DNA from 2 places in the Paenibacillus hunanensis genome. Region 1 is predicted to be linked to the other one. Evidence: riboswitches for the same ligand, from Rfam matches in the RefSeq annotation. Region 1 holds a riboswitch; the other holds the start of a gene.
What was found. A riboswitch is a leader RNA that binds a small molecule or an ion and turns the genes downstream of it on or off. The one in region 1 is predicted to bind thiamine pyrophosphate.
Positions count from the first base shown of each region.

Region 1 (5,702 bases):
TGATCAGCTATAGTCAGAGTAGACAAGACCACGGTATCATTCTGAATTCATACTTGTCTGGGTAGCTATACAGCTATACGCTATCTATTCAGTCCGTGATGGAGTAATTCAACGATCAGATGAGCTACCAATCGATTAGAACATCACGGTATCTTTATACCACGATTCTGGTACAGGCTGACTCAATGTCCACATCGCAGCGATCTGCCCATTATCGACTCGGAATAGCTGGATAACCGCCTGTCCACGATCATTGGTGTTGTTTTGCATATGACTGTGTACCAGCACCAGATTGCCTTCAGCAATGGTGTTTACCAGCGTTGCCTTACTGTCCGTATTGGCGCGGAACTCGGTCAAATAGTGACTCACCAGCGCGCTACGTCCATTTTGAATACCTGAACCGTATTGCTCCACATTCTCATTAACCGCTTCATTGGCAATATCCGTATTATGCTGCACAAAGAATGTATTGAAGAAATTATCTACAAAGCTTGCATTAGCAGCAACGGTTGCACGATCTGTAGCTGCCAGCTCGGCTTTGGCAGACAGCGTTGGCAGCTTGTCTGGTGTGAATACTTTTGCTGGATCATCTGTACTTTGCTGTACATTCCAGTGCTCGGCAATCTGGTTATCGCTAATACGATAAATATCGACGTAGAGTGCTGTTTTCGCATTAGAGCTGGTTGAACTTGTTGTAGTGGTGCTGGCAGCATCGGTACTTGCTTCGCTGCTAGCTTCAGCACTTGTAGAATCAGATGGCTTGGTAGGAGTGGCGTCAACTGGAACATTGCTAAACACAGCTACCAGATCACCCTGTCCGATCATACCTGTGATATTCGCCTTATAATCCGGGTAACGCTTGAAAATATCTTCATAAAACGTAGAGAATTGTTCTCTGCCACTCTGCATGTACGGATTATGCTCGGTATAGTTTTCTGCTACATATTGATTGACTTTATCCAGCTGATGTCCATTGAGAACATCATTATATAGGCCGAGTACAAGCTGTTTATTGGCAGTAATTTTGGCTTCCTCAGCCGTTGGTGTGCCTTGCGCTGGCGTGGTTGTCTCGCCACCCGGTGCAGTATTGCCTGAGTTTTCCGTGGTGTCCGGTGTGGTTGTAGCTGGAGGTTGACTGGAATTACCTGTGCAGGCAGAGAGAACGGTCATTAGCATCAGACTTGCAAGTAAAAGACTGTATTTTTTCATCATAAGCATGCTCCTTTGGATACGATAGTTTGAAATACGGCGGCATTCATTGTTTGCCTGTTAGCAGTGGAGCTTCACCTTCTTTCGGTTATATAACCATATTGTACAATCGTGAATGCACACCGTATAGCGACGGTCAGCCCGTTTCTGATTGGGCAATCAATGTCAAGTGGTTCTCTGTCATCAAGTGGCGACAAGGCTGTCATATCGTCACCATGGAACGCGGACTAACTCTAATCCGTGGTTGTCATGTACTATGCGCTCTTATCTATAAAGACGATTAGGTCAGGGCAGAGGTTGCAAGATGAAAAGGGTAAGCGAGCACGTAAAAAATGCTGTTGAACTCGTTCAGCATTAGGTATCATCTACAACGCCAACGCCAACGCCAACGCCAACGCCAACGCCAACGCCAACGCCAACAAAAAACAGTCATCGTCCGCGGCTAGAGATGTAGCACATCGGTCAATGACTGTTTTCGTTTGAATCCACTCACAGGGGTATCGATTCAGCGGCGCATGAAGATGAATTTTTGTCCCAGAATACCAATCGCACATAGCCCCAGACTGATCCACGGGGAGATGATGACGACAGGCATAATACGACGTAAGTAGTTGCCCACTACAATAATAGCGACCAGAATGATCAAATACGTAATCACCGACCGCATATTAATCTGCATTCGCGGACGATCCAGATCGCTTTTCTCGACAGGCTGATTGGCTACACGCATGACGAGTTCAACGAGTACAATCGCTCCTACAGCAACAAGCACCAGGGTGGACAGGCTAATCTCGCCTACGACACCTGTACCGCTAATACTAATTTTGAAAAAGCCTGCTAGCGCTTGCAATAAAAACACCCAGGTGAGCGCCACCCAGACGATCATCAGATAATACATCGGCTTGCTAAGCTGTCTGCGTTCTGGCAAATTCTCGATGAGCTGTCCAGCATACGAGTCCGAATCCTTGGCAAATAATTGCTCAGCCGACTGGCCGCGCTGTTGAGCGTCCAGCAGATGCTGCCCCATCTCCAGCAGTAGCTCCTCGCCAGATTGACGCTCGATACGAGCATCGCGCACATGCACGATCACATCGTCATAATAGCTCAGATTTTCTTGATTAAGCTGGTCACGGATTACATTAATATCCCGTACCAGATGACGTACTGTACTCATCGTCATTTCCCCTTTCGCATTGGTGTCGGTATGAAGACATACGTGCCAGGCAACATACTCGTAATCCGGTCATTAAAGTATATCTACTTGCTTATTACCCAGCTCTGCTGCACTTGGATAGCCAGCTAACTCGGGCAGAGTAAGCAGGACAATAGCACGAGAAATAGACTCTACTGCACATCTATCGGAAATTCCTATTTTGACACACTTTCATCAGATTGACAATTGCTCGGAGGCAGTGATACTATAAGTTTATTATAATACTCACTAAACTTATCGGAATTATTTAAATTTAAATAGACATGTCGTTTATATACGTTATTATGCTCCATCATACATCGTTAGCATGCAGGAGCAAAGTCCCAGAATAGCTGGCAACACATCGGCATCGCTTAACACGGGAATACAGGATATACATTGTACAAAAATCATGCCTTTTAAGGAGGAGTTCATTATGGAACGCAATATTACGATTCGTCATCATGAGGTTGATCTGGCTGCGAGCATACATTATCCGGTTGCAGACCATAAGCCGGAAGGCAAAGGAAAGGGTCGAACTCCACTGATTGTCATCTGTCATGGATTTGTTGGCAACCGGATCGGTACAGATCGCCTATTTGTCAAAAGTGCACGTAAGCTCGCTAACGAAGGCTATATGGTCGTACGCTTCGATTATGCAGGCTGTGGAGAGAGCACAGGCGAATACGGTCAACAGGGACTGGAATCGATGGTCGAGCAGACGCGTACGATTTTGGATTATGTGATGAACTGCAATGATATTGATCCGACTCGTGTGACGCTGCTGGGGCATAGTCTGGGCGGTGCGGTGGCTATTTTGACGGCGGTACGTGATCGCCGTGTGAATCATCTGGTGCTGTGGTCGCCGGTTGGTCATCCATTTAATGATATCGTCAAAATTGTCGGTAGAGAAACGTATGATCAGGCGGTATTGGAGGGCGAGGCTGATTATCTGGGATATGGCTTTGCGCCAGAGTATTTCGAATCGCTTGGTCATTTTCAGCCATTTCAGGAGGTGCGCCGCTTTCAGGGCGATGTGCTCGTCATTCATGGAACAGGCGATGATGTGATTCCGGTCGACTATGCCTTTTTGTATCAAAAGGAGCTATGGACACGTAGCGAGGGTCGCTGTGATAAAGAAATTATTTTCCAGGCGGATCATACGTATTCGTCAGGCCCGCATCGCCGCGAGCTGCTGGAGCATACATGCACATGGCTATCGGAGCGCTCGGCTGCACAGACGCAGTGGCAGCACTGGATGATCTAGTATTTATAAATTAATCGCAGAGGCAATCCAGCAGCAAGGACTTTGCCAAAGCGCGATAGCCGTGGTATGGTAAGAAAACAGGGCGGCAGCATCGATCGATATCGATTGGTGGTTGCCTCTGTAATGCATACATCTGTGCTACATGTATATTCCATCTATATACAATACAGCTGTGTGCAGAGTTATACTGTAATATAACTTGAAATTAAATACTCATCTTGAACCGACAATGCAGGATAAGCTTACAAGTGGCATTGTACGGTAGCAATTTCACTAGGGGAGCCTTGATGGCTGAGACGAATGCGATATTCGGACCCTTGGAACCTGATCTGGATCATACCAGCGGAGGGAAGTGGAAGACGACTATTCATTCAAACATATGGAGCAGACTCATCATGATGAGTGCTGTTTTATAGATAAATGGACGAATACGACCCACCTTTCTCTTTTGGGAGATCGGTGGGTTTTTTGTTGTGCATCGAAGCATCATACAAGGCTAGAAATGACATCGGGAGGCGAAAGGAATGTCCATTTTACAACAGGTACGGAATAGGAATCCACTCGTTCACAATATTACGAATGTGGTGGTGACGAACTTTACAGCGAATGGATTGCTGGCGCTGGGAGCATCCCCTTTTATGGCGTATGCGCATGAAGAGGTGGCAGATGTGGCGGCGATGGCGGGAGCAGTTATGCTGAATATCGGCACACTTGATCCGTATACCGTGCAATCGATCAAGCTGGCAGGGCAGGCGGCGAATCGTGCTGGAGTGCCTGTTGTCTTCGATCCAGTCGGTGCGGGAGCAACGGCGTATCGTACCGCTACGGCGCTGGAGATTGTGGCTGAGGTGAAGGTCGATATCATACGAGGCAATGTAGCGGAAGTTGCTCATGTGATCGGCGAGAATTGGCAGATCAAGGGCGTGGATGCTGGCGGCGGAGCGGGTGATCGGAAGGAGCTTGCCCTGCGCGCGGCGCGTAAGCTGGGCTGTATCGTTATCATCACAGGCGAACAGGATATCATTACCGATGGCACGCAGCTGAACACGGTAACGAATGGTCATGTACTGCTGACCCGTGTGACTGGAACGGGCTGTCTACTCAGCTCGGTCGTCGCTGCATTTGCTGCGGTTGTACAGGGTGCCGAGCGGCGTCTGGAAGCAGTTACTGAGGCTGTAGCATGTTATGGACTGGCCGCCGAACTAGCCGCGGTTGATGCGGGTGGACAGGGAACAGGTAGCTTTCAAACTGCATTTTTGAACCGTTTATCCACGATTACACCGGAGCAGGTGAACGAGCATTGTCGTATTCAGCGTCATATCTATCCAGCACATGAAACGAAGCATTGAATGGCTATACCGGGGAACGTCTCCAATCCATCCACGATAGCAAAGGAGCAGAAAAGAATGCATATTCCACAAGCATTAACGATTGCCGGTTCAGATAGTGGCGGCGGAGCAGGGATTCAAGCCGATTTAAAAACATTTCAGGAGCTGGGCGTGTACGGCATGTCGGTCATTACAGCAATTACCGCACAAAATACGGCCGGTGTACAGGGCGTCTATCCGATCGAGCTAGAAGGTGTCGTGACCCAGCTACATTCGATTGGCGACGATCTTCAACCTGCCGCGATCAAAACAGGCATGCTGTTCAGCGCAGATATTATTCATGAAGTCGCTGTCGCAGTGCGGCAGTATCAATGGAACACATTAGTCATTGATCCCGTTATGGTAGCGAAAGGTGGCTCTGTGCTGCTACAACAGCAGGCGATCCAGGTATTAATTCGAGAGTTACTACCGCTAGCGGCAGTCATTACGCCTAATGTGCCAGAAGCCGAGCTATTAACAGGGAGTACGATCCACACGCTGAAGGAACGCGAGCAAGCGGCACGCCAGCTGGTGCAAATGGGCGCACGCGCCGCTGTAATCAAAGGGGGGCACGATACATCTACACCACAGGCTGTGGATGTGCTGTTCGATGGCAAGCAGTTTCATTATGTAGAATATCCGCGTGTAGATACGCCACACACGCATG
Region 1 is NZ_CP139194.1:1,059,881-1,065,582, forward strand. Features, by position in the region: gene SK066_RS04185 (nuclear transport factor 2 family protein) at 136-1,212, opposite strand; gene SK066_RS04190 (DUF1129 family protein) at 1,715-2,383, opposite strand; gene SK066_RS04195 (alpha/beta hydrolase) at 2,838-3,668, shown strand; TPP riboswitch at 3,934-4,036, shown strand; gene thiM (hydroxyethylthiazole kinase) at 4,193-5,017, shown strand; gene thiD (bifunctional hydroxymethylpyrimidine kinase/phosphomethylpyrimidine kinase) at 5,075-5,702, shown strand, end outside.

Region 2 (5,702 bases), 1.3 Mb from region 1:
AGGATGGATTCAGCGTGGATAACCACGAGCCATTACTTTTCATATCGTCTGCCACTCCTTTCGCTCCAGATACAGACGATAGGGTAACGGTGCTTCAATCGCACTTCCCTGTAGCAGCTGCTGGTTCAAAAATAACCCCGGCGGGTCACCATCGTACGCAATCTGTCCCTGCTGGAATAACAGCACCCGATCTGCATACTGATCGACCAGCTCCATATCATGTGTAACCATCACAATCGTCGTGCCCTCCTGCTGTCGCCTTTGCAGACGACCGATCAGCTCTGCCGCTGTACGCGCATCCTGTCCGAAGGTTGGCTCGTCCAGCAATAAGAGCTCCTGATCAAATAACAGCATCGTCGCTACACTCAAGCGGCGCTTTTGACCGAGACTGAGTGAGAAGGGATGCTCATCCCGAAGACGCTCCAATCCGAACTCGCGCAGCAATTGTAACGTTCGTTCCTCCAGCTGCTGCTCCTCCCAGCCGCGCTGCCGTCCACCAAAGGCGATCTCATCGTAGACCGTATCCGTCACGAATTGCAGCTCTGGATTTTGAAAAACAAAGCCTGCACGCGCGTATAGCTCCCGATCCGACCACTTACGAAGCTCTTTGCCGTGGAAACGGATCGAGCCGGACAATGGGGGTACAAGCCGAAGCAAGCTTTTCAAAAAGGTACTTTTGCCGCTCCCATTCTCGCCGACGATTGCGATCCATTGTCCGGGTGAAATGTCTACATTGATGCCGTTCATGACTGACTTGCGTCCGTAGCCGATGGTCAAGCGCTCGGTTTGGAGCAACGGATCGGCAGTAGGAAGCGAAGAAGGTATGGATGAGCTTACATCAATGCTTGCCCTGGCACCTGCTTGCGTGCTTTTGCGGTCATTCATTGCAGTGCTCGTCATAGTGGCTATCGTATTCCTATTCCCCTTATCCAGAGCCTCATCCCGTACACCCATTGTCGCCATACGAGCAACGGTAGAGGTAGACGCTCCATCGCCCGTCACCGTCTCCCTAACCGAAGCCGCATGAGCACCCCACATGATAGGGCGCTGTGCCAGACGCTGCTGTAGCTCTCTCGTTAACCGCACCGCCAGCGGATGAGCCGAATTGCTACGCACATCCTCCCACTGATACGGAAACAGCTGCGGCAACCAGATGCCCGCCTCGACCATATCCTGCCGATGCTCCTTCATCACCCGTGCTGGCGAGCCATCCGCGATCAATCGCCCCTGTCCATCCAGCAAAATCACCCGATCCATCCACTCGATGCATCCATCCAGTACATGCTCCACGATCACCATCGTGTGCTGGGAAGCATCCCCGAGCTGTCGTAATAAGGCAAATACTTCATTGCGGCTAGCAGGATCAAGCTGTGCCGTCGGCTCATCGAAAAAGAGCACCTCTGGCTCTAACGCCAGCAGACATGCCAGCGCCAGTCGCTGCTTCATGCCGCCAGATAACGTCTCAATTGGCGTATCGCGCGGAATGTGCAAGCCGACCTGCTCCATCGCTCGGTCGATCAGCGGCTCCATTTCCTCACGCGGAACCGAGCGATTTTCCAGACTAAAAGCGATCTCTTCATCGACACGCAGCATACAAAATTGCGAATCCGGGTCCTGAAACATCACGCCACAGGCGGGCTGACGATAGACATCTCCCTCCACCTCTGCCTCCACATGCTCCGGTATAATGCCTGCCAGTACAGACAGCAATGTCGACTTCCCACTACCGCTCGGTCCTAGAATCAGCACCTTTTCCCCTTGCTGAATATGCAGATGCAGATGGTGCAGCACCGGTCGCTCCTGACTGTAAAAGCGTACCGATAGCCCGTCACAGCCGAGATATACTTGCTCACGAACCGGTTGGAAGACCATTGCCTGTTCCTCTTCTGCGACGCGATTTCATCATTTCATATGAATTCAAAACACCTGTACGCGCCAGCGCTTCGACCACAATCTTAGCGAGCAAGCCGCCCAGCAGGATGCCACTCACCACCTGAATGCCCAGTGTCAGCCAGAACATTGTCGGTGTGTAATAGCCCATACCGTTCGCAATTACGCTATAGACCATACTGCCCACCGCTGCCAGCGCACCGGACAGCATTAATGTCCACACATTGAAGCGGCGATAACCAAAGATCGCAAACGCCAGCTCTGCACCCAATCCTTGAAATACCCCGATCAATAGCGCCGACAGGCCAAAATGGCTACCTGTCAACATCTCCACTGCCGCCGCTGCCACCTCAGCGATCAGCGCTGCACCCGGCTTGCGAATAATATACGCCACAATCGGGCTGGCAATCACCCAGATTCCAAACATAAAGCCCGCACCAACTGGCCCCACGAGCGCCGAGATCGGAATCCATAGCGTAGACCAGCCCAGATACACCACTCCACAGGCCACGGACAAAATAACTGCCAGCACAACCTCCTTCATATTCCATGTGCGGCTCATACGCGTGATACCTCCACTGTCGTCTGCTCCTGGAGTGGTACCGGCCAATCCTCCAGCGTGTACGCCATGTCCCAGAACATATATTCATACTGACAGCTTAAAATAAAATGACGCTTCATCCGTTCCCGATGCTCCGGCGTTGTCCGCTCTGCAATCTCATCCAGACGCTGGCAAAAGCGCTCTGTAATCGTATCTGTACGATTACCGTAAAAGTCGATCCACTCGTAAAATGGATGCGAGGCATCCGGCTTCACCTCACCCAGCAGACGCTTGCCAATCTCCAGATACGTCCACGGACAAGGCAGCAGCACGGCTAGAATATCGCCCAGATCACCTTCCTGTGCTGCGGTCAGCATATGGCGAATATAGTTGTGCGCGGACGGAGCGAGCGGATAACCCTGCAATTGTTCATAGGGCACGCCTGCCACCTGACAAAAGTTATGATGCGGATGAATCTCACTGTGCAGCACAAAGCCGATCTGCTCATTGAACATCGCCATATCGTCACGATGCTGGCATTTTGCAATCGCTGTACCGTAAATGCGCATAAACGCATTTAAATATTCAAAATCCTGCTTCACATAATGCACCAGCTGCTCTGACTTCAAATTGCCCTCCGCAATACCTCGTACAAAGGGATGATGATAGATCGCCTCAAATACCGGATCGGCTGCCTTTCTAATTTCCTGTGAAAAACTCATCATTTCCGCTCTCCTTTTCAAGTAAAAGTAATCGGAAAGAACCACTCTGAGCTAGGGCGTAGGGTTCGCTAACACGGACAAGGTAAGATATTTTGCTGCGCAAAAATCACTTTTCATTGCACCCCGTGTTAGGAGACCACTAACACTAGAGACGCAAAAAAGCCGCCCCAAATGGAGCGGCAGTATAAACGGCATAGATGATCCTATCCCTGCACGGTCTCCACTTTCCTACGCTAGTACGAACTAGATCAGGTTCCAAGGGTCCGAGGCAATCTCGTCTCAGCCAGTCGATGGCTCCCCTAGTGGTCTTTCTCGTATGAGTCCTGCGCAAGCTACTATATCAGCAGCTTACAGCAAGGCTGTTTGATTGCCTTCTACTCTACACAGCGATATTCCGTCTGTCAAGCAGAGGAGTTGTCAGGCGGTAGTTATCCCTTATACAGGCGTTTACTTCACGTATTGATACGTACCCTTTGGATATTTATTCCATTCATATGATAAATTGAATTGATTGGAACCATATCCAATAGCGTCTTTGCGTAAAATCGTACCACCGTTTGGTAGCATTTGATTTTGCGAAGTCGGGTCGCCCAGCACATCCAGAACAGTGTTACCGCGCTTGAGCACAATGCCTGTCAGATTATAATCATTTGGTGAATACATCATGATCTCATCGTTGTAATACCATGCACTGGTGACATCCATGTAGTCATAGAATGTCGAGTTGATGATAATCTGATTCATGCCTTGCGACGTGCCATCATACAATAATGGAAGGGTAACCGTGCTGATGGTATTCGTTTGTTTCATCCATTTGTAAAAGGTGAGGCTGTAATCTTTATTTTTGCTCGAAGCCGAAGTCGTATTCATCAGCACGACCATACGTCCATCGCCACCGTCCACATATTGGGAGAAGTACATATCCTTTGTTGTGACCGGATCCTGCTTGACTGCAAATACAGCAGCGCGTCCGTCCGCACCTACGACCCATTGCAGAACTGGCAGCGAAGTTAACGACAGTAGCGTATTGTTCAGCGATATTGGGCCTGTAAATGTGGAATCTGCTGTACCCATGTAGGTTGTAAAGGTGCTTTGACCTGGGAATAGATCGGACAGATCGTAATCGATCGCATTCATTCCATATTTGAGATTCACTGTAATAACCGAGGTGTTAATCAGCAGGGCATTATGCACCTTGAACGTGTACTGTACTGTGCCACCAGCACCATCATCCGCAGTGATCGCTACATCGGTCACACCACTGACTGTACCTGCTTTTAGCGTGAGCATATTGCCATCGATCGATGCACTTGCCACATCCGTATTGCTGGACGTTAGTGTATACGTAAGTGCGTCTCCGTCCTCGTCGCTGAATAGCTGGTTCAGATCATAATTACGAGCATTGGTAACGCCCGGCGTAAGCATTTGCTCAGACATCGCAGCTACTACAGTTGGCGCATGATTGATTTTGACAACCTGTAATGCAAACGAAGAGCTATTACGACGACCGTATTTATCATAAACGTCAAACGTAACGGTTGTATCACCAATCTGGAGCGGCGTTAGCAAAATGCTCGCATTTTTGGTCGATACAGTTGCTGTCGAATGATCATACGTATCCGCCGTCACACTGATCGAATCCGGGTCGATATTTTGCAAATACGGCATTAAGCCGAACCATACGGGCGGTTTGCGCAGATTGACGACTTGCTGTGGAATGAACGAGATCGAAGCTTCCTCCAGTATCGTAACTGGAATATCGGTAGTAATCTCCCCACCGCGTCCATCGCGTGCATAGACCTTGATCGAGGCTGTACCCGCAGCACCTGGTGTAACGCTGAGCGTGCTTGCATGAACCGAGGTCTGAGCAACATACACATCCGACGTCACCGCTTCATAGGTAAGCACATCGTCATCTGGATCAGAGAATAGCTTCGACAGATCCACATCGGTTGCCGAGCGTCCTGTGATCAACGTTACCGCCTGCGGCGTATTCGTAACGATCGGGCTGCGATTAGGCGCTGGCAAGACGGTAACGAGCAGCTCGGCTACCGTTTCCCCGCCACGTCCATCCTTTGCCGTAATCGCAATCTTCGTGCTTCCTTCCTTAACCGCATGAACAGACAGCTGTGTGCCACTGAGTGTGGTGCTGGCTGTACCTGGATCTACGGAAGCTGCCGACAACTGAATCGGATCGCCGTCTGCATCGCTAAATGTATGACTCAGATCCACATTTTCATCATCACCACGTACCGTCACGGTGACGGGTAATAATGGTGCTGCGACAGGCTTATGATTAGGAACAGGCAACACCTCAACCTGAAAGGTCAGCGTCGATTGTCCGGGTACTCCATCATCTGTGATCGCATCGTCCTTTGCCGTTACGGTGATCGTTACAATACCAACCTGCAATGGATCAAGCTGTAGCGTGCCGCTATTATTCAGTGTGAGCTTGACCCGATCAGGCTGGTCAACCATAGCACTGTACGTTAATGTTCCCTGTTCCGGGTCTGTAAAATAATCCTTCAATGTCAGCGATACGCCAGGCT
Region 2 is NZ_CP139194.1:5,484,547-5,490,248, forward strand. Features, by position in the region: gene SK066_RS22305 (energy-coupling factor transporter transmembrane component T family protein) at 1-43, opposite strand, end outside; gene SK066_RS22310 (ABC transporter ATP-binding protein) at 40-1,872, opposite strand; gene SK066_RS22315 (ECF transporter S component) at 1,850-2,452, opposite strand; gene tenA (thiaminase II) at 2,449-3,153, opposite strand; TPP riboswitch at 3,362-3,464, opposite strand; gene SK066_RS22325 (S-layer homology domain-containing protein) at 3,601-5,702, opposite strand, start outside.
Region 2: linked by a shared signal. The riboswitch ahead of tenA (thiaminase II) and the one ahead of thiM (hydroxyethylthiazole kinase) in region 1 are both predicted to bind thiamine pyrophosphate.